Regions from separate parts of the Thauera sp. SWB20 genome, predicted to be linked through region 2. Evidence: riboswitches for the same ligand, from Rfam matches in the RefSeq annotation. Region 2 holds a riboswitch; each other region holds the start of a gene.

Region 1 (6,983 bases), on a different contig from region 2:
ACCCCCGCCACGTGCGCGAGCGCATCGACCAGCGCGTAGAGCTCGCCCACCCGTTCGCGCGCGACCGCCAGCCCGCAGGGCCGCGGCGCGAGGCTCGCCAGGGAGGCCAGCGTGGCCCAGATCGCGGCGATGCTGCCGAGCATGAAGAGCACCCAGAACAGCGTTTCCACCGGTGTGCCCCGGCCGATCGCCTCCCAGGTCGCCACGGCACCCACGACCGCCCCGCCGAGCAGGACGAGGATCGAACCGGACACGGCGAGCAGGCCGGCGAGCGCGCGCGCGCCCAGATCGCGGGAGAGCCGATCGTAGCGGCCGTCGAGGTCTTCGGAGAGCTGGATTTCGCGCACGGGAATACCCCTGCCGGGAACCGGGTTGTGTCGGATTGTAACCAAACCTTCATTCCATGACACGATCCAGCGCAAGATTCGCCAGCGCCCCCGAGGCCGCGGGGGCGGATTCGCGGTCGCCAGCGGGCCGAAATGGCTCGCCATTCCGGTGTGGAGCGCTTATAGTGCCGGCTTCGCTGCGGTGCACCAGTCACCCGCCGCGTTTCCTGCAACGATCCGTTCGCCCCCATGCGGCGCGGATCCCTCCCGCAGCCCGGATTGGTGTCGCATCGATGCATGCGACGGGCTCGCGCCGGACCATCGAATGAATCCCCAAGTCACCTTCGCCAGCCTCGGGCTGGCCGAACCCATCCTGCGCGCGGTCTCCGAGGCGGGTTACTCCACGCCCACGCCCATCCAGGCCAAGGCCATCCCGCAGGTGCTCGCCGGCGGCGACCTGCTCGCGGCGGCGCAGACCGGCACCGGCAAGACCGCCGGCTTCACGCTGCCGCTGCTGCACATCCTGTCGCAGACCCACACCCATCCGCACCCGCCCGGGCGCCCGCGCTGCCTGATCCTGACCCCCACGCGCGAGCTCGCCGCCCAGGTGCAGGAGTCGGTCGACACCTACGGCAAGCACCTGCCGCTGTCCTCGCTGGTCATGTTCGGCGGCGTGAACATCAACCCGCAGATCAGCGCACTGAAGAAGCGGGTGGACATCCTCGTCGCCACCCCCGGCCGCCTGCTCGACCACGTCGGCCAGAAGACGCTCGATCTCTCCGGCGTCGAGATCCTGGTGCTGGACGAAGCCGACCGCATGCTCGACATGGGCTTCATCCGCGACATCCGCAAGGTGCTCGCGCTACTGCCGAAGAAGCGCCAGAACCTGCTGTTCTCGGCCACCTTCTCGGACGAGATCCGCGAGCTCGCCCACGGCCTGCTGCACAACCCGGCAGAAGTGGAAGTCGCCCCGCGCAACACCACCGCGGAGCGCGTCGACCAGGCGGTGTACCTGATCGGCCAGAAGCAGAAGCGCGAACTGCTCGCCCACCTGATCAAGGAAAAGCAGTGGTTCCAGGCGCTGGTGTTCACCCGCACCAAGCACGGCGCCAACAAGCTCGCCGAGTACCTCACCAAGCACGACATCGGCGCCGCCGCGATCCACGGCAACAAGAGCCAGGCCGCGCGTACGCGCGCGCTGGCCCAGTTCAAGGACGGCTCCCTGCCGGTGCTGGTGGCCACCGACATCGCCGCGCGTGGCCTGGACATCGACCAGCTGCCCCAGGTGGTGAACTTCGAGCTGCCCAACGTCGCCGAGGACTACGTGCACCGCATCGGCCGCACCGGCCGCGCCGGCGCCGCCGGCAATGCGATCTCGCTGGTCGACAACGAAGAAATCAAACTGTTGACCGCGATCGAGCGCGTCATCAAGCGCCGCATCGAGCGCGCCGTGGCCGAGGACTTCGTGCCCAGCGCCGGCGGCGAGGCCGCACACGACGCCGACCACCAGCGCGAACCGCTGCAGCGCCGCGGCGGCCGCAACGGCCAGGGCCGCAGCCCCGCCGCCGCGCCCGCGCGCAGCGAGCTCGCAGGCGGCGGACGTGCTCCGGCCCAGCCCGGCGGACGTGCCCCCGCGCGCACCCGCGGCGAGGCCGACGGCAATCGCGCGGCGCGCACGGGCGAGGCGCGCGAGCCCAACGGCAACCGCGGCTCGGCTCCGCGCCCGGACGTCGATGGCAACCGCGCCGTGCCGGCCCGCCGTGTCGAGGTGGACGGCAACCGCGCACCGTCCGCCAACCGCCGCCCGGAGGGTAACGCGCCCCGCCCCGCCGGCGCGAACCCGCAGCGCCGCCCGCAGCCCCGCGCCGCCCTGTTCGCCGCCAAGCCGGGCGGCGACAAGCGCTGAGCAGGACGACCGGAAACAGCGAGGCCGTCGGCGCGGGTCCGAGATTCGCATAACCCGCGCCGATGGCCGCATCGCGACTGGTGTCGCTCCCACGAAAACCGGCATCGCGACCGCGGCGCTCCCGTCCCCACCGCTGCACATCGCTTGCCTTCCCGCCCCAGCTTCGCTTATCCTTCGCTCCGCATTCGATCCGGGTGCCCTGTCATAACTTCATATGACAGGGTGAAACGGGAAGTCCGGTGACGTCGTCCGCCTTGCGCGCGCACGACCATTCCGGCGCAGCCCCCGCTGCTGTGAGCCTGACGAATCCGCCAACACGCCACTGAGCCTTGCGCTCGGGAAGGCCGGCGGAGGAGGAAGACGGCAAGCCAGAAGACCGGCCCGATCGAGTACGGAACCCGCACCCGCCTGCAAGTGGCGTCGTGCGCGGTTCCAGGTTGATGTGAGCCCCGGGGTGTGGGTTCGATCCGACTGGTTTTCCGCCGGCTGCCCGTGTGCGCCGGAAGCTCCAGCCGACTCGTCGTGCAAGCGGTCTCCAGGCAATGCCGTGCCCGGCGTGCGCTCGCGGTTTCACCGCGTGCGTACGCCCACCGGCAGCGCCGCGCCCGCATGCCGCCCCCCGCCCGCGTGGTTCGCATCGTCGTTCCATGCACTCGTGGGGAGTCATCATGCACATCGAACCCGGCATCCTTTCCGGCGCCAAGATCGCCGCCGCCAACCTCGCCGCCACCGCGCTCGTCGCCGCCCAGGCGCCGCAACTTCTCAGGAAGCCGCAGCGCTTGCTGCGCACCCTGCTCGCAGCCCTGTTCTTCTCCGTCTTCATGCAGAGCTTCCATACGCCCGCCGGCGCATCGGAGCTGCACTTCATCGGCGCCATGCCGATCTACCTGACGCTCGGCTTCGTGCCCACCCTGCTCGGCTTCGGCCTCGGCCTGCTGCTTCAGGGCGGGGTCTTCGAGCCCGCCGACCTGCTGCATCTCGGGGTCAATTTCCTCTCGCTGGCCGTACCGCTGGTGGCGCTGCATGCCACGCTCGGCCGCAGGCTCGCCAGCGGCGCCGCGACGCGGGTGGGATCGGTGCTGAAGCTCGACGCCGCCTACTACGCCGGCGTCGCCGTCATGGTCGGCTTCTGGCTGGCCATGGGCGAGGTCGCCACGCCCTTCGCGGCATGGGCCGCCTTCGCCAGCGCCTACCTCCCGGTGGCGCTGATCGAGCCGGTGCTGACGGTCGCACTCGTCCGCCTGCTGCAGTCGCAGGCGCATCGTCCCCTCGTGCGGCTCTGCTTCGCCGTGCCGGCGCGCGGCTGATGACCGCGCTGCCGGGTACGGTCTGGTTCGTCGGCGCGGGCCCCGGCGACCCCGACCTGATCACCGTGAAAGGCCGCCGCCTGCTCGAGCGGGCGGGCGCGATCCTGTTCGCCGGCTCGCTGGTCGACCGCAGCGCGACGCAGTTCGCGCCCGCCCACTGCGAGATCCGCGACTCCAGGGACATGACGCTCGAGGGCATGAGCGCCTGGCTGCTGGACGCCTGCGCCCGCCATCCCGTCGTGGTGCGCCTGCAGACCGGCGACCCCGGCCTGTACGGTGCCCTGGTCGAGATGACGCGCCCGCTCGACGCCGCCGGCATTCCTTGGCGGGTGGTGCCGGGCGTGTCCTCGGCGATGGCCGCGGCCGCCGCCGCGGGCGAGACCCTGACCCTGCCGGAGGTGACGCAGACGGTGATCCTCACCCGTGTCGCCGGGCGCACGCCGATGCCGCCGGGCGAGGCGCTCGAGGCGCTCGCCGCGCACCGCACGACGCTGTGCATCTTCCTGTCGATCACGCTGCTGCACGAGGTGCAGCGTGCGCTGCGCGCCGCCGGCTGGCCGGAGGACGCCCCCATCGTGGTGGTGCACAAGGCGAGCTGGGCGGGCGCGGAGAAGATCGTGCGCGGCACGCTGGCCGACATCAAGCGCCGTTGCCAGGACGAGAAGATCGCCAGCCAGGCCATGATTCTCGCCAGTCCGGCGCTCGGCGCCCGCCTGTGGCCCGACCTCGCACGCTCGAAACTCTACGACCCGGGCTTCGGCCACCGCTTCCGCAAGGCGTCGATGCCGGCCGCCGCGGCCGGCATCGCCACCGGAGAAACCGCATGAACAAGACCGCCATCCTTCTCGTCGGCCACGGCTCGCGCAACCGCGAGGGCAACAAGGAGATCCTCCACTTCGCCGCACAATGGCGCGAACGCCATCCCGGCTGGCGCATCGAGACCTGCTTCATCGAGCACGCCGACGTGCTGCTCGACGAGGGCCTCGACCGCGCCGCGCACGCGGCGCACCGTGTCGTCACGATTCCCTTCATCCTCAACGCCGCGGGCCACGTCAAGATGGAGCTTCCGGCTGCGATCGAGCGCGCCCGCGCCCGCCACCCCGGCGTCGCCTTCGCCTGCGCCCGCCACCTCGGCATGGGGCGCGAGCTCTTCGCCGTACTGCGCGGCCAGCTCGACCGCCTGCTGAGGCAGCTCGACATGCCCGACCCGCACACCACCGGCGTGGTGCTGCTCGGCCGCGGCTCCTCGGACGCCGGCGCCAACGGCGAGTTCGCCAAGATGGCGCGCTGGCTCTTCGAGGACGGCGACCACGAGCTGGTCGACCTCGCCTTCACCGGCGTGACCTGGCCGCGACTCGAGACCGTGGTGCAGCGCCAGGCCCGCCTGGGCATGACGCAGATCTGCATCGTGCCGGTGTACCTCTTCACCGGGGTGCTGATGGAGCGCATCCGGGCACAGGTCGAGCGCCTGCGGCGCCAGTACCCGCAGCTCGCCTTCGCGCTCGGCACCCACTTCGGCTTCGACGAGGGCATCTTCGCGCTGCTCGACCGCAGGGTCGACGACCACGAAGCACCCGAAGGCGGACTGCTGGAGTGCGACGGCTGCAGATACCGCCTCGCCGCCGAGGCCGCGCACCTGCACGAGCACAGCCCCACGCACGCCCGTCACGCCCCTGCGCACCACGAGCACGACCATGGCCATGCATACGCTCGCCCCCATGACCACGCGCACGCCTGAAGCCGAACCCGCCATGCGCACCAACACCGTCACCGAACAGCTCACCGCCGCCGGGCGCGCGATCGAGCACGACTCCTTCGCCATCATCGACGCCGAGGTCGGCCGTCACGCCTACACCGCCGGGCAGTGGCCGGTGGTGCGCCGCATGATCCACGCCAACGCCGACTTCGAGTTCAACGGCCTCACCGAATTCCATCCCGATGCGGTGGACGCCGGCCTGGCCGCCATCCTCGGCGGCGGCGCGCGGATCGTCGCCGACGTCGAGATGATCTGTGTCGGCCTGTCCGCCTCGCGTCTCGCCCACTTCGGCATGCGCACGCACCAGTTCATCTCCGACCCCGACGTCGTCGAGCACGCCCGCGCCGAGGACAGCACGCGCGCGGTGCAGGCCATGCGCAAGGCGCACCGCCTCGGCCTGCTCGACGGCGCCATCGTCGGCATCGGCAACGCACCCACCGCGCTGATCGAGCTGGTGCGACTGATCCGCGATGAAGGCGTGCGCCCGGCGCTGGTGGTCGGCATGCCGGTGGGCTTCGTGTCGGCGGCCGAATCGAAGGACCGGATGGCCGCGGTCGACGCGGTGCCGTGGATCGTCATCCGCGGCCGCAAGGGCGGCTCCACCCTGGTGGTGGCGGCGATCCACGCCCTGCTCGGGCTGGCCGAGACACGGCAGCGACAGGCCGTCCGGGGCTGAAGCGACACGATGGCGGCAGGACATTCCCTCCCCGACAAGGTGCGCAAGGGCGACGCCAGGCGCGCGCGCGGCAATCGTACCGGCCTCACCACCGGCGCCAACTCGGCCGCGGCCGCGGCGGCCGCCACGCTCGGCCTGGTGCGCGGCGCGGTGCCCGACGCGGTGGAGTGCGTGCTGCCCAACACGACGCGGGTGCGCTTCACGATCCGCGACGGCCAGGTGGACGGCGACCACGCCCACGCGGTCTCGATCAAGGACGCCGGCGACGACCCCGATGCCACCCATGGCGCCCGTCTCACCGCCGACGTGCGCCGCATCCGCGGGGGCGGCGGCGTGGTGATCCTCGCGGGCGGCCCTGGCGTGGGCGTGGTCACCAAGCCCGGGCTCGGGCTGGCGGTCGGCGGCCCCGCGATCAACCCCGTGCCGCGGCGCAACATCATCGACAACGTGCGCGCGGCCGGCGCACCCATCCTCGAGGTCGGCGACGGTCTGGAGGTGACGATCTCGGTGCCCGGCGGCGAGGAGATGGCGCAGAAGACGCTCAATGCCCGCCTCGGCATCCTCGGCGGCATCAGCATCCTCGGCACCACCGGCATCGTCCGCCCGTATTCCACCGCCGCCTTCCGCACCAGCGTGATCCAGGCCATCGATGTCGCCGCCAACCAGGGCCAGACCTGCGTGGTGTTCACCACCGGTGGGCGCACCGAGAAATGCGCGATGCGCGCCTTCCCGGACCTCGACGAGGCCTGCTTCGTGCAGATGGGCGACTTCGTCAAGGCCGCCTTCACCACCGCGGTGAGGCAGGGCATGCGCCACATCGTCGTCGGCGCCATGATCGGCAAGCTCACCAAGATCGCCCAGGGCCTGTCGGTCACCCACGCCTGGCGCGAGGAGGTCGATCGCGAGCTGATCGCCGCCGCCGCTGCCGAGGTCGGCGCGCCGCCCGCGCTCGTGGCCGAGATCCGCGCCGCCGAGACCGCCCGCTTCGCCGCCGAACGCCTGAGCGCGCTCG
Region 2 (6,983 bases):
CGCATCCACTTGGGCGTGGCGCCGCGGCCGACCCAGGTTTCGCCGGTGGCGGGGTCGCGGTATTTGGCCTTGAGCGCGGTCTTGGCCTTTTGCGGGGCGGCGGTGGATTCGCGGCCCGCCTGCAGGCCGAGATCGGCGGCGCTGAGGCCATAGGCGGCGATCTTCTGCTTGACGTCGGCGATGATTTCGGCGAGTTCGCGCTTGCGCAGTTCTTCGGCCTGGGATTGGAGCTCGGCGATTTTTTGCTGCAGTTCGGCGTAGGTGGTCATGATCGTTATGTTTTGTGGTGATGAAAACGTGCCGATTGTACGCCGATGAAAAACGTTTTTGAAAGCCTTGGAGAAACTTTTTCGGATTAATGTGCCCGGCGTTAATTGGCAAGGTCTGCGAATGCCCTTGCCGAATGAAGCAATTAAGCGGCACGGATAGGGCATGCGGAGTGGTGCGATGGTTTTTGCAGGAGCGACGCAAGTCGCGATCAAGCATGCAGGAATGCCGCACCACGGTATCCATTCGACGTCGGGGGCATCCATTCCACCTAGAGAGATCGGATACGCCGGGGGCATCCATTCCGCCCAGCGCGATCGGATACGCCGCAATCGCGACTTGCGTCGCTCCTACGGGGGGCTTCGGAAGCGTGGGCGTTTCGTAGGAGCGACGCAAGTCGCGATCAGCGGCGCCCCGAATCCCCGCCGCGTCCTTTCTTTCGCCCGTGCGTGCGCGCCGATTCGCGCGCTCAAAGCTTGCCGATCCACTGCTCGGTGGTGTGCGCGATGATGTCGTAGGCGAGCTGGTGGTTTTCCTCGGCCAGCCGATAGGGGTCGGGCACCTCGGCCTTGTCCCAATGCCCGAGCAGGAAGATCTTGCCGCGCGCGCTGGGGTCGAGGCGGGTGGCGTATTCGAGGTGGTGCTTTTCCATCACCAGAATGAGGTCGGCCCAGCGCGTGATCTCGGGGGTGAGCTGGCGCGCGACGTGGGGCGAGAGGTCGATGCCGTGGCGCAGGGCGACACGCTGGGTGGTCTCGTCCGCGGGATGGCCGACGAGGGCGCCGATGCCGGCCGAGGCCACCGTGGCCGCGCGGCCGCGCGCGGCGAGGCGGTCGCGCAGCAGGAACTCGGCGAGCGGGCTGCGGCAGATGTTTCCGGTGCAGAGGGTGAGGATCTTGTCGAACATGGCGGTGTGCGAGGGCGTCGGGTGTGCGGCGGGCGCGGCGCGGTGGAGCGCGATCGCGGGCGACCGGCCTGGCCCGGGAGTGTAAACGCAAAAACCGGCACCCCCTCGCGAGGATGCCGGTTTGCGGGACTGCAGCAGCCGAGGATCAGGCCTGCTTGCGGCGACGCATCGCGCCCAGACCGGCCAGGCCGAGGCCCAGCAGGGCCAGCGAGGCGGGCTCGGGGACGGCGGTGACGGCGACGTTGCTGACGCGGAAGGTGCCGTCGGTGCGGTTGTAGGTCGGGCTCTGCGCATAGGCGAGCCTGTTGGCGGTCGTATCGGTAAGGCCGTTCGACTGCAGGAACACGCCATAGTCGGCCGAAGCGAGCAGCGCGCCGGCACCGGGCCAGTTGGTCGCCGTTTCGACGACGTCCATTATGAAGCTGTTGTTGGTGACGGTGCCGGTGATCGCCAGGGTGCCCGCGCCGGTGGGATCGACGAAGCTGGTGCCGAGCAGGCCGTTGAGCAGGCCGAGGACGCCGGAGGTGGTCGCGCCGTCGTACGAGCCGCCGAAGTTGAAGCCGACCGAGAACGCGGGGCCGGCGCCGAAGGCGAAGTTGTAGATGCCCGGGGTGAGGCCCGTCGGGGTGAGGTTGCCGGTGAAGATACCGACGTTCGAACTGATGCTGCGCGTGACGGTGCCGCCGGGGCCCGCGAAGAAGGTGGCGGTGGCGGTGCCGGTCGGGCCGGCGCTGCCGGGGCCGACGCCGACGGTGTAGGTGCCCGCCGGGCCGGCGGCCAGCGAAAGGGCGCCGCTGAGGTTGGTCAGGGCGATCTGGTAGGTGCCCGGGGTGCCGTCGGCAAAACCGGTGATGGCGAAGTCGCCGCCCAGGTTGGCAGTGCTGACATAAGCGGCCGAAGCACCGGTGGACACGGCTGCGAGCGACGCGGTCGCTGCGATGAGAGCAAGTTTTTTCATTGGCGCAATCCTTTAAAACTGGGACGTACCAACCCGGGGGCCGGCGTCTTCGTTGTTGAAAACAGGGCGATTGGTCACCGCTGGAACGTACAAAGCAATATCAGTGCCTGTTTTGCAAGTGCTTGATTTAAAGGGTTCTGTTGCTCTGGAGAGGACGTCGCGAGGGGGGCGGTGTAAAAAAATTCGACACTTCGGGGCAGGTGCTGCGCCGCCGCATCCACGGCGACGCGCAGCGACCGAGGCGCATCGCCTGCCGCGGCGCTGCAATCGCGACTTGCGTCGCTCCTACAGGAGATGCCGGGGTTGCGGTGCTTGCGGGCGTTCGGGGTGCGCTGTGGGAGCGACGCGAGTCGCGATCACGGCCGTCCCGCAGCCATCGAGGCGCATTGCCTGCCGCGGCGCTGGATCGCGACTTGCGTCGCTCCTACGTGAAACGCCGGGGTGGCGGTGCTTGCGGGCGTTCGGGGTGCGCTGTGGGAGCGACGCGAGTCGCGATCACGGCCGTCCCGCAGCCACCGAGGTGCATCGCCTGCCGCGGCGCTGGATCGCGACTTGCGTCGCTCCTACGTGAAACGCCGGGGTTGCGGTGCTTGCGGGCGTTCGGGGTGCGCTGTGGGAGCGACGCGAGTCGCGATCACGGCCGTCCCGCGGCCACCGAGGTGCATCGCCTGCCGCGGCGCTGCAATCGCGACTTGCGTCGCTCCTGCATGAAATGCCGGGGGCGATCAGCTGGCGATGCGGGCGAAGGCTTCGACGACCTCGGGCGGGGCCTGGACAAGTTCGACGAGCACGCCCTCGCCGCCGATGGGGAATTCGTCGTTGCCCTTGGGGTGCAGGAAGGTGATGTCATAGCCCGCCGCGCCGCGACGGATGCCGCCGGGCGCGAAACGCACGCCGTTGGCGCCGAGCCATTCGACCGCCTTGGGCAGGTCGTCCACCCACAGGCCGACGTGGTTGAGCGGGGTGGTGTGCACCGCGGGCTTCTTCTCGGGGTCGAGCGGCTGCATCAGGTCGACCTCGACCTTGAACGGCCCGGAACCCATCGCGCAGATGTCCTCGTCGACGTTCTCGCGCTCGGACACGAAGTTGCCGGTGACCTCCAGGCCGAGCATGTCGACCCACAGGGTCTTGAGCTTCTCCTTGCTCGGACCGCCGATGGCGATCTGCTGGATGCCGAGGATCTTGAACGGACGCTGGGACATGGTGCCTCCTGGGTGGGCGGTTGTGTCAAGAATTCATAATTATAGAGGAATCGAGCCGGCGCTGCGTCGGGAGGGCCAATGGCCGAGCGCCGGTTTCGTGGGAATCGCGACTTGCGTCGCTCCCACGTCCCACTCCGGGCGCCGGGCGCAAGGATGCGCGCGCCGGTTTTCGTAGGAGCGACGCAAGTCGCGATCGGGCGCGGCGGCTGCGAGGAGCGTTTCTAGGTCGACGCGGGTGGGAATCGCGACTTGCGTCGCTCCCACGTCCCACCTCGGGCGCCGGGCGCAAGGATGCGCGCGCCGGTTTCGTAGGAGCGACGCAAGTCGCGATCGGGCGACCTCCCACCCCGCGCGGCGGTGTCCGCCTTGTTTTGCCCGCGGCCGCCTTTGCCGCTAAGCTTGCGCCCTCTCTGCTTCGAGGTGCCCGCGCGTGCGCGGGAGAATCGGGAAGGCGGTGCAATTCCGCCGCGCGCCCAGCGCCGTGTAGGGGATTGTCCGGGCGAGGTTCGCCCAGCCACTGGTCCACGAGGACCGGGAAGGCGCCCGGACGAGATGATCCGCAGCCGGAAGACCGGCCTCGAAGTGCATCCCGCAGTCGCCTGGTCGGTGGCTGCCCACTGCTCGACGACAAGGGGAATACTTCATGAGCAGCCCGACGCAGGCGCAGTGCGCGCCGGCGAGCACCGACGCGTCCGCACCGATTCACGACCCGGCCGCCGCGCGCTTCCAGGCCAATCCGTTGTTCGACGCCGCCGAGCGCGCCGCCGTCTATCGCGCCATCCACACCCGGCGCGACGTGCGTGGCGAGTTCCTGCCCGACCCGATCCCTGACGAGGTGCTCGCGCGCGTGCTCACCGCCGCGCACCACGCGCCTTCCGTGGGCTTCATGCAGCCGTGGGATTTCGTCGTGGTGCGCTCGCGCGAGGTGCGCGCGAAGATCCACGCCGACTTTCTCGCCGCGCACGCCGAGGCCGAGCAGATGTTCGACGAGGGCAAGCGCGAGACCTATCGCAATCTGAAGCTCGAGGGCATCCTCGAGTCGCCGGTCAATATCTGCATCACCTGCGACCGCAGCCGCCACGGCCCGGTGGTGATCGGGCGCACGCACATCGGCGCGATGGACGTGTACAGCGCGGTGTGTGCGGTGCAGAACCTGTGGCTGGCGGCGCGCGCCGAGAACCTGGGCGTGGGCTGGGTGAGCATCCTGCACCAGCAGGCGCTGCGCGAGGCGCTCGGCATCCCGCGCGAGATCGTGCCGATCGCCTATCTGTGCGTCGGCTATGTGCGCGACTTCCACGCGCAGCCGGAGCTCGAGGCCGCAGGCTGGTTGAAGCGCGTCCCGTTGCCCGAGTTGCTGCATTTCGACGGCTGGCAGCGCGGGCCCGATGCGGTGGGCGAGGGCTTGATCGAGGCCATCGGCCAGCTCCGCCCGAGCCCTCGAAGCGCCGCGTAGCCCCTTGTGGGCGCGACGCGAGTCGCGATCGCACGATTCCGCCTGCGGCAGCGGGTGGCGGGGCGGCGGCAGGGCCGTGATCGCGACTTGCGTCGCTCCTACGGCAGAGCCAGGCGGCGGCGCTGGAAGGGAGCGCTGGTTCTGGTGGGAGCGACGCGAGTCGCGATCGCACGATTCCGCCTGCGGCAGCGGGTGGCGGGGGCGGCAGGGCCGTGATCGCGACTTGCGTCGCTCCTACGGCAGCGCCCAGGCGGCGGCGCTGGAAGGGAGCGGTGGTTCTGGTAGGAGCGACGCGAGTCGCGATCGCGCGATTCCGTCTGCGACAGCGGGTGGCGGGCGGCAGGGCCGTGATCGCGACTTGCGTCGCTCCTACGGCAGCGCCAGGCGTCGGCGCTGGAAGGGCGCGCTGGTTTTGGTGGGAGCGACGCAAGTCGCGATCGCACGATTCCGCGTGCGGCAGCGGGCGGCGGGCGGCAGGGCCGTGATCGCGACTTGCGTCGCTCCTACGGCAGAGCCCAGGCGTCGGGCTTGCACGGGTCTTGCTTGGGGGGATGTGCGGCCGCCGGTCGCAGACCCCCTTCTTGCCGGAGCCCTGCATGGAATCGATCCTCGCTTTTTTGGTCGCTGCGCGTCGTTGTGAGCTGCGCGAGCTCGAGCAACTGGCGCGCAGCTGCGAGCTGGTGCGGGCGGTGAGCGAGCTGGTGCATCGCCTGCAGGCCGAGCGCGGGTGCTCGAATCTTCACCTCGCCGCGGGTGGCAGGCACTTCGATGGCGATCGCGCGGCGTGCGTGGCGGCCAGCATCGAGGCCGATGCCGCGCTGCGGACCTGGCTGGAGCAGGCCGACGTCCTCGACGCGAGGGGCGGGGCGGCGCCGACGGGCGGCTCCCGCCTGCTCACCCGGATCGCGCTCGCGCTGCACGCCCTCGACGGGCTGCCCGCGCTGCGCGAGACGATCGCCGCCGGCCGCTGCACGCCGCACGAGGCCACGCAGCGATTCACGCAGGCGATCGCCGCGCTGCTGGCGCTGGTCTTCGAGGCGGCCGACATCGCGACCGATCCAGCCATCTCGCGCCTGCTGGTGGCGCTGTTCAACCTGATGCAGGGCAAGGAGTTCGCCGGCCAGGAGCGTGCGGCCGGTGCGGCCGCCTTCGCCGCTGGGAGGGCGAACGCTGCGGCCAACGCGCGCCATCCCGCCGAGCCCGACCTGCTGCATCTGATCGAGACGCAGGAGGCGTGCTTCGCGCGCTTCGCGGCCTTCTGCCCGCCCGAGGTGCGCAGCGCCTGGGATGCGGCGTGCCAGGCGATGCCGCTCGCCGAATTTGAACGCCTGCGCCGCAAGTTGCTCGCCGCGGGGAAGGGCGGGGTGCTGCCGTCGGCGCTCGCGGAGCCCTGGTTCGCATGCTGTTCGGCCCGGCTCGACCACCTGCGCGTGATCGAGGACCTGCTTGCCGGGGGATTGCGTGCGGCCTGTGCGGCGCGGATCGCCGCGCTGCAGCGCGATCCCGACGATCCCGAGGTGCTGATGTGCGCGCTGGCAGGGGGGGCGGACGCCGCCCCGGTGTTTCTCGCCGGCGGGGCGGACGAGCTGGCCGGAGTGCCTGGCGAGGGGGACGAGCCTGGGACGGGGCAGACGGCGATCGCCGAACTCGCGCGCGCCACGAGCACGTCCTCAAGCTGCACGCCGGCGATGCCATCACCGGCACGCTCTACTACACCCTCAGCGAAGGCGAAGCCGACGCCGCGCTGATGAACCGCGTCTGCTTCGACGCCATGGCCGTCGGCAACACGAGCTCGACTCCGGCGACGCCGGCCTCCAGACCTTCATCGACCACCTCTGGTCCGCCCCCGACTGCCGCACCCCGGTGCTCTCGGCCAACCTCGCCCGCGCGCCGGCTCGCCGCTCGGCAGCGACAGCGTGCGCCCCTCGGTGGTGGTCGAGCGCGGCGGCGAGCGCATCGGCATCGTCGGCCTCACCACCGCCGCCAAGACGCAGAACGCCTCGCGCCCCGACCCCGGCACCCGGCTGCTCGACGAGGCGGACTCCGCCCAGCGCGAGATCGACCACCTGCGCGCCCAGGGAATCGACAAGATCGTCCTGCTCTCGCACCTCGGCTACGCCCAGGACCAGGCGATCGCCGCGCAGCTCTCGGGCGTCGACGTCATCGTCGGCGGCGACTCGCACAGCCTGCTCGGCG
Region 3 (6,983 bases), on a different contig from region 2:
GTGCAGCACCACGGTGGCGGCCAGGCGCGACAGCGGATGGGCGACGAGCAGGGCGAGCGCCACGCCCGCCCCTTGCACCGCCGGGCTGGCCAGCTCCACCAGCGCCGCCGCCTTGGCGAGCAGCATCAGCACCATGCCGATGGTGCCGTAGCTGCCGATGCGCGAGTCCTTCATGATCGCCAGGATCTGTGCCTTGTCCCAGCCGCCGCCGAGGCCGTCGCAGCTGTCGGCGAAGCCGTCCTCGTGGAAGGCGCCGGTGAGGCGGATGGTGAGCGCCATCGACAGGACGACCGCCACGGCGGGCGGCAGCAGCCAGGCGAGGGCGAGGTAGCCGAGCGCGCCTGCGCCGCCCACCACCCAGCCCACGAGTGCGAAGTAGCGCGCCGCATGGTGCATGCGCTCGGACGACCACGGCACCCAGGCGGGCACCGGGAGGCGGGTGAAGAAGCCGAGCGCGGTGAAGAAGAGTTCGAGCTGGTCGCGCATCAGCCCGGACGACGGGCCTGGTCGCTGACCCCGGCGGACTCGAAGCTCGCCATCTCGTTGATGAAATTCACCGCCGCCTGCACGAGCGGGAAGGCGAGTGCCGCGCCGGTGCCTTCGCCCAGGCGGAGGTCGAGTTCCATCAGCGGTTCGGCCTGCAGGAAGTCGAGCTGCACGCGGTGGCCGGGCTCCTGCGAGCGATGCGCGAAGACGCAGCACGACAGCACCGCGGGTGCCAGGGCGTGGGCGACGAGCACGGCCGAGGTGACGATGAAGCCGTCGACCAGCACCAGCATGCGGCGCTCGGCGGCGCCGAGGATGGCGCCCGCCATCATGGCGATCTCGAGGCCGCCATACTGCACCAGCACCTCCAGCGGGTCGTGTGGTCGACCACCGCGCTGCAGCGCCTGGGCGAGCATGCTGCGCTTGCGGAACAGGCCGGGGTCGTCCAGGCCGGTGCCGCGGCCGGTGACGGTATAGAGCTCGGCGTCGTGCTCGGCGCCCACCAGACAGTGGGTGAGCAGCGAGGCCGACGCGGTGTTGCCGATACCCATCTCGCCCAGGCCGATGCAGTTGCAGCCGTTGTCGGCGAGCGCATGGGCGACGCCGCGCCCGCGCTCGAGCGCTGCGTCGCGCTGCGCGGCGCTCATGGCCGGCTCTTCGATGTAGTTGGCCGTGCCGGGCGCGATCTTGGCGTCGATCAGCCCCGGGCGCTTGCCGAAGTCGTGGTTGACGCCGGCATCGACCACGGTGAGATCCAGCCCGAGCTGGCGGGTGAATACGTTGATCGCCGCGCCGCCGGCGAGGAAGTTCTCCACCATCTGCCAGGTCACGTCCTGCGGGTAGGCGGACACGCCGGCACGCGCCGCGCCGTGGTCGCCGGCGAAGACGACGATGTGCGGCTGGCGCAGTTCGGGTTCCAGGGTCTGCTGCAGCAGCGCGATCTGGTGCGCGAGCCCCTCCAGGCGGCCGAGCGCGCCGCGCGGCTTGGTCTTGCGGTCGATCTTGTGCTGGATCGCGGCGGAGAGCAGCGGGTCGGGCGAGGCGATGGCGTAGGGCTTCATGCGGCAGGTGGCGGGGGTGGTGTGGAGGGAGGGGGGATGGGCGCCGGGTCGGAGGCGTCCGCGTCCGGCAGGTCGCGATAGAGGTCGGCGAGCGCGAGCTCGAAGTCGAAGGCGGGCAGGGCGAGGCGGGCCGTTTCTCCGCTCGCCTCGCTCAGCACCCAGCGCCCGTCCTCGCCGCGGGTGAAGCACTCGACGTGGGCACGGTCCTGCGACAGGAAGAGCACGGTTTTCAGCCCCGCAAAGCGGCGATAGGCGGCGAACTTGTCGCCGCGGTCATAGGCCTCGGTCGAGGGCGACAGCACCTCGGCGATGAGGATAGGGTCTTCCTTGACCTGGCGGCGGGCGCGGTCGGCGTCGGTGCAGGTGACGAAGACGTCGGGGTAGAAGAGGTCGTCCGATTCGGCCAGGCGCAGACGGACGTCGGACATGAAGACGTTGCAGCGCGTGTGCTGCAGCCCGATCCGCAAAGCCATGTACATGTTTCCGGTCACGACGTTATGCACGTCCGACCCCCCCGCCATCATGAAGGCCTCGCCGTTGAAGAACTCCCAGCGCTCGGGCTGCTCCGCCTCCCAGGCCAGGAAGTCTTCCAGCGTCATCTTGTGCTTCTGTGCAGGCAGCCCCACAGCCCTCTCCCGGAAAGTGTGCTTCGCCCCGAAGTTTAGCCTTCCTTCAGCACCAGCGGCAGGCCGGCGGCGACGAAGACAACCCGGCGGCATGCGCTCGCCACCATCTGGTTGAGCCGTCCGGCCTCGTCGCGGAACAGCCGTCCGAGCGGCGTCTCCGGCACCAGACCGAGCCCCACCTCGTTGGCGACGAGGACGATGCGGCCGGGCAGCGTCGGCAGCACGGCGAGCAGCGCGTCGCGCTCGTGGCGGAAGCGCGGCAGGTCTTCGGCCGTGGCGCCTGCGGGAAGGGTGTGGGCGTCGGCGAGCAGGTTGGAGAGCCACAGCGTGAGGCAGTCGACGATCAGGCAGCGCTCGGCCGCGGCCTCGCGTCGCAATGTATCGGCGAGCGCCAGCGGCGCCTCGACCGTGCGCCAGCCCGCCGGCCGGTCGGCCTGGTGACGGCGGATGCGCGCCGCCATCTCCTCGTCGAGGGCCTCGGCGGTGGCGATCACCGTCACCGCCAGGCCGGTTTCGACAGCACGCCGTTCGGCTTCGCGGCTCTTGCCGGAGCGGGCGCCGCCGAGGATGAGTTCGCAGGTCATGGTCTTTGCGGGTCCTGCATGGAGGATTCGTCGTCGTTTTTTTGCAGTGCACGATACCGGGCCGTACGGTATCATCCGCCCCCACTGCCCCGGAAGGGGCAACGCGTTATCGGTGCCCACGGGCGTTTCTCGCCCCGGGTTAAACGGGAAACAGGTGCGCGGCCCCTCGCAAACGAGGCCGCAATGCCTGTGCTGCCCCCGCAACGGTAAGTGCGCGCAAGGTGCGTCATGCAGCCACTGGGCATCCATGCCCGGGAAGGCGACCCACCCGTCCGGCCCCGCCGGCACAGCGCACGAGCCCGGAGACCGGCCGGAACGCGGATTGGCGGATGTGCCGCGGGGTGGCGGCGACGGGCGCGGTGGGTTCTCCTGCTCTCTTCGGTTCTACCTGGCTCGCGGTGCGTCCATGTGAGGTTGCCATGGCGTGCGGGGACGCACGGTGTGGCGAAGGGAGTTCAAACGAATGAAGATCCGTGTTTCCGCGCTCGCCTCGGCATGCGCGCTCGCCTGTTTCCTCGCACCGGCCGCTCATGCGGCCGATGCCCAGCTCGGCCACGTCGTCGTGACCGCCACTCGCCAGCCGATCAGTGCCGATGCGGCCCTGGCCAGCGTGGATGTCATCGAGCGCGACGAAATCGCCCGCGCGGGGCATTCGAGCCTGCTGGGCCTGCTCTCCTCGCGGCCGGGCGTGCAGATGGCACGCAATGGCGGTCCTGGTTCGAGCGGCAGCATCTTCATCCGCGGGGCGAACTCCGGACACACGCTGGTGCTGGTCGATGGGGTGCGCATGGGCTCCGCCACCAGCGGCTCTCCGGTGCTGGAGACGATCCCGCTCGAACTCATCGAGCGTATCGAGATCCTGCGCGGCCCCGGAAGTGCGCTGTACGGCGCGGATGCGCTCGGTGGCGTGATCCAGGTGTTCACCCGCAAGGGGCGCGAGGGCTTCCAGCCCTCCGTGCGCGTCGGGGCCGGCACGGACGGCGCGCGCGAGGCGAGCGCCACGCTCGCGGGTGGAAACGAGCGTCTGCGCTACAGCCTGACCGCCGGTCACGAGCGCAGCGACGGCTTCAACGCAAGGCCGAATTCGGCGACCGCCGCGGATGCCGACGACGACGGCTTCCGCGAGGATTATCTGGGCGCGTCGCTGGTGCTGGACCTGGGCGGCAATGACGAGCTCGGCGCCAACCTGCTGTATTCCGACATGCGCAACTGGTACGACGCGGCACAGCCTTTCGACTCCTACCTCGACAAGCGTGCCGAGACCTTCGGCGCGTATCTGCGCAAGCAGCATTCCGCCGACTGGGCCAGCACCCTGCGCTTCGGTCACGGGGTGGATGCCCTCGACAACCAGTCGAACGCGAGCACGCGTTCCCGCTTCGATACCACGCAGCGCCAGTTGAGCTGGCAGCACGACGTCGCCGTAGGTGGCGGCTCGCTGATGGCGGCGTACGAGTTTCTGCAGCAGCGCGTGAAGACCACCTCCGACTTCGAGAAGACGCGTCGCCACATCAACGCCTTCCTGCTCGGCTGGGGTGGTGAATTCGACCGCCACAACGTCCAGCTCAATGCGCGCCACGACCGCAACTCGCAGTTCGGTGGCAAGACCACCGGCGCCGCGGCCTACGGCTATCGGCTTGCGCCCGAGTGGCGCGCCCATGCCAGCATCGGCACGGCGTTCAAGGCGCCGACCTTCAACGATCTGTACTTCCCGGTGGAGTGCTACGGTGCCTGGGGCTGCTTCGGCGGCAATCCGGACCTGGAGCCCGAGGAGGCGCTCAACCGCGAGCTGGGCGTGGCCTGGGAGCGCAACGGGGTCGGTGTCGACCTGACCTATTTCAACAACCGCATCAAGAACCTCATCGACTGGAGCACCGGCATCGCCTCCAATGTGGGCAGGGCCGACATCCAGGGGATCGAGGCGGCGCTGTCCGCGACCCTGGGCGACTACCGGCTGCGCGCCAGCGTCGACCTGCTCGACGCGGAGGATGACGAGACCGGCGATCAGCTCGGCCGCCGCGCGCGCGTCGGCGGGGCGCTCGCGCTGGAGCGTGCGGTGGGCGCGTGGACCTGGGGTGTGGAGTGGAACGGCAAGGGGCGGCGCTATGATCAGGTGCCGAACGCGGTGTCCAATCGCCTCGGCGGCTACGGTCTGGTCGATGCCTACGCGCACTACGCCGTGGCGCGCGACTGGAGCGTCGAAGTTCGTGCCAACAATCTACTCGACAAGGACCATGAGCTTGCGAAGGGGTTCGCAACACAGGGCAGGAGTGCCTTCGTCGCGCTGCGCTACGCGATGCACTGACCGGCGATGCCCGCCGTCGCCCTGCGTGGGGAGTCGCGCTTGAGTCCGGCCATGCGCCGCAGGCGGGCGCCGCTGGCGATCGCTGCGGTACTGCTGTCCGCGGCGGCCATGGCCTTGCTGTGGGCGCTGGTCGCCGGCGACCTGCCGGTCGCGGCGACCGATGTCTTCGCCGCGCTGGCCGGCGCGGAGGGCATGGGGGCGACCGTCATCCGCGAACTTCGCCTCCCCCGCGCCCTCGCCGCCTTCGCCTGCGGCGGCCTGCTCGCCACCGCGGGTGCGCTGATGCAGGTGCTGCTGCGCAACCCGCTCGCCGACCCCTACATCCTGGGCATCTCGGGCGGGGCGGCGGTGGGGGCGCTGGGGGCGATGATGCTCGGGGCGGCGCTGTTCTGGGTGGATGTGTCGGCCTTCGCCGGGGCGCTGGCGGCGATGCTGCTCGTCTTCGGGCTCGCCCATGGCGACGGCAGCTGGACGCAGACGCGCCTGCTGCTCACCGGCGTCATCGTCGCCGCCGGCTGCGGCGCGGCGGTGTCGCTGATGCTGGCGCTCGCGCCCGACACGCGGGTGATGTCGATGCTGTTCTGGATGATGGGCGACGCCAGCGCGGCGGCGCGGCCGTGGCCGGCGCTGGCGGTGCTGGCGCTGGCGCTGGTCGCGGTGATGCCCTACGCGCGCGACCTCAACGTGCTCGCGCGTGGCGAGCTCAGCGCGCGCGCGCTGGGCGTGCGCGTCGGCCACCTGCGCGTCGCGCTCTATGTGCTCGCCTCGCTGCTCACCGCCACCGCGGTCACGCTCGTGGGCTCGGTGGGCTTCGTCGGCCTGGTGGTGCCGCACCTGGTGCGGCTGGCGCTGGGCAACGACCAGCGCGTGCTGATCCCCGCGGCGGCGCTCGCCGGCGGCACCCTGCTGACCCTGGCCGACACCGCGGCGCGCACCGTGATGGCGCCGCAGCAGCTGCCGGTGGGCGTGCTCACCGCGCTGATCGGCGTGCCGGTCTTCCTCTTCCTGCTCTCGCGCAACCCGCGCGGCACGCCATGAACGCCGCCCGCCGCGCCTTGCCCGTGGATGACGCCCCCTTGCTCGAGGCCGAGCGCCTCGCGCTCGAGGTGGGCGAGCGCTGGCTGTGCTGCGAGTTCAGCCTGAGCCTGGCGGCGGGCGAGTGCCTGGTGCTGCTCGGCCCCAACGGCGCGGGCAAGACCACGCTGTTGCACACCCTGGCCGGACTGCGCGAGCCCACGGTGGGCGAGGTGCGCATCGGCGGCCTGCCCTATGCGGCCTGGCCGGCGCTGGAGGCGGCGCGGTTCCGCGGCCTGCTCGCGCAGCAGCAGCCCGACCCCTTCGCGGCGAGCGTGCTCGAGACCGTGCTGGTCGGCCGCCACCCGCACCTGGGGCGTTGGGGCTGGGAGGGGCCGCAGGACGTGGCGATCGCGCGCGCGGCGCTGGAGTCGGTCGGGCTGGCCGGCTTCGAGCAGCGCGACGTGCAGACGCTTTCGGGCGGCGAGCGCCAGCGCGTGGGCATCGCCACCCTGCTCGCGCAGGCGCCGCGCCTGTTCCTGCTCGACGAGCCGCTCAACCACCTCGACCTGCACCACCAGATCGCCGCGCTCGAGCTCTTCCAGCGCCTGCTGCGCGAGCAGGGTACCGCGCGCGGGAGCGTGCTGGTGCTGCACGACATCAACCTCGCCGCACGCTACGCCGACCACATCATCCTGCTCGACGGCCGTGGCGGCGTGATCGCCGGCGACCGCGACGCCGTGCTGCGCGCCGACCTGCTCGGCCAGGCCTTCGGCCACCCGCTGCGCCGGATCGAGCATGAGGGGAGGGTGGTGTTCCTGCCGGACTGAGCGGGCGTGTCCGGAGCGCGTGCCGGGCTCGATATCGGCATTGGCGATTTCTTGCGTTTATCGAGAAAGGCGATATCCTG

What was found. Region 2 has a riboswitch for cobalamin ahead of bluB (5,6-dimethylbenzimidazole synthase). Riboswitches for the same ligand answer to the same signal wherever they lie in the genome.
Region 1: another riboswitch for cobalamin. It lies ahead of PO78_RS15390 (energy-coupling factor ABC transporter permease); the one in region 2 lies ahead of bluB (5,6-dimethylbenzimidazole synthase).
Region 3: another riboswitch for cobalamin. It lies ahead of PO78_RS15285 (TonB-dependent receptor domain-containing protein); the one in region 2 lies ahead of bluB (5,6-dimethylbenzimidazole synthase).

The regions. Positions count from the first base shown of each region.
Region 1 is NZ_JTDM01000020.1:316,508-323,490, reverse strand. Features, by position in the region: gene PO78_RS15400 (M48 family metallopeptidase) at 1-347, opposite strand, end outside; gene PO78_RS15395 (DEAD/DEAH box helicase) at 652-2,232, shown strand; cobalamin riboswitch at 2,407-2,631, shown strand; gene PO78_RS15390 (energy-coupling factor ABC transporter permease) at 2,901-3,539, shown strand; gene cobM (precorrin-4 C(11)-methyltransferase) at 3,539-4,366, shown strand; gene PO78_RS15380 (sirohydrochlorin chelatase) at 4,363-5,277, shown strand; gene PO78_RS15375 (precorrin-8X methylmutase) at 5,291-5,971, shown strand; gene PO78_RS15370 (cobalt-precorrin-5B (C(1))-methyltransferase) at 5,981-6,983, shown strand, end outside.
Region 2 is NZ_JTDM01000019.1:451,101-458,083, forward strand. Features, by position in the region: gene PO78_RS23550 (H-NS histone family protein) at 1-533, opposite strand, end outside; gene PO78_RS13940 (low molecular weight protein-tyrosine-phosphatase) at 737-1,174, opposite strand; gene PO78_RS13945 (VPLPA-CTERM sorting domain-containing protein) at 1,320-2,132, opposite strand; gene PO78_RS13950 (VOC family protein) at 2,858-3,334, opposite strand; cobalamin riboswitch at 3,736-3,928, shown strand; gene bluB (5,6-dimethylbenzimidazole synthase) at 3,978-4,787, shown strand; gene PO78_RS23210 (nitrate- and nitrite sensing domain-containing protein) at 5,384-6,535, shown strand; gene PO78_RS23215 (bifunctional metallophosphatase/5'-nucleotidase) at 6,704-6,983, shown strand, end outside.
Region 3 is NZ_JTDM01000020.1:296,080-303,062, forward strand. Features, by position in the region: gene PO78_RS15265 (adenosylcobinamide-GDP ribazoletransferase) at 1-486, opposite strand, end outside; gene cobT (nicotinate-nucleotide--dimethylbenzimidazole phosphoribosyltransferase) at 486-1,547, opposite strand; gene PO78_RS15275 (Uma2 family endonuclease) at 1,544-2,173, opposite strand; gene cobU (bifunctional adenosylcobinamide kinase/adenosylcobinamide-phosphate guanylyltransferase) at 2,209-2,757, opposite strand; cobalamin riboswitch at 2,851-3,085, shown strand; gene PO78_RS15285 (TonB-dependent receptor domain-containing protein) at 3,221-5,059, shown strand; gene PO78_RS15290 (FecCD family ABC transporter permease) at 5,111-6,097, shown strand; gene PO78_RS15295 (ABC transporter ATP-binding protein) at 6,094-6,903, shown strand.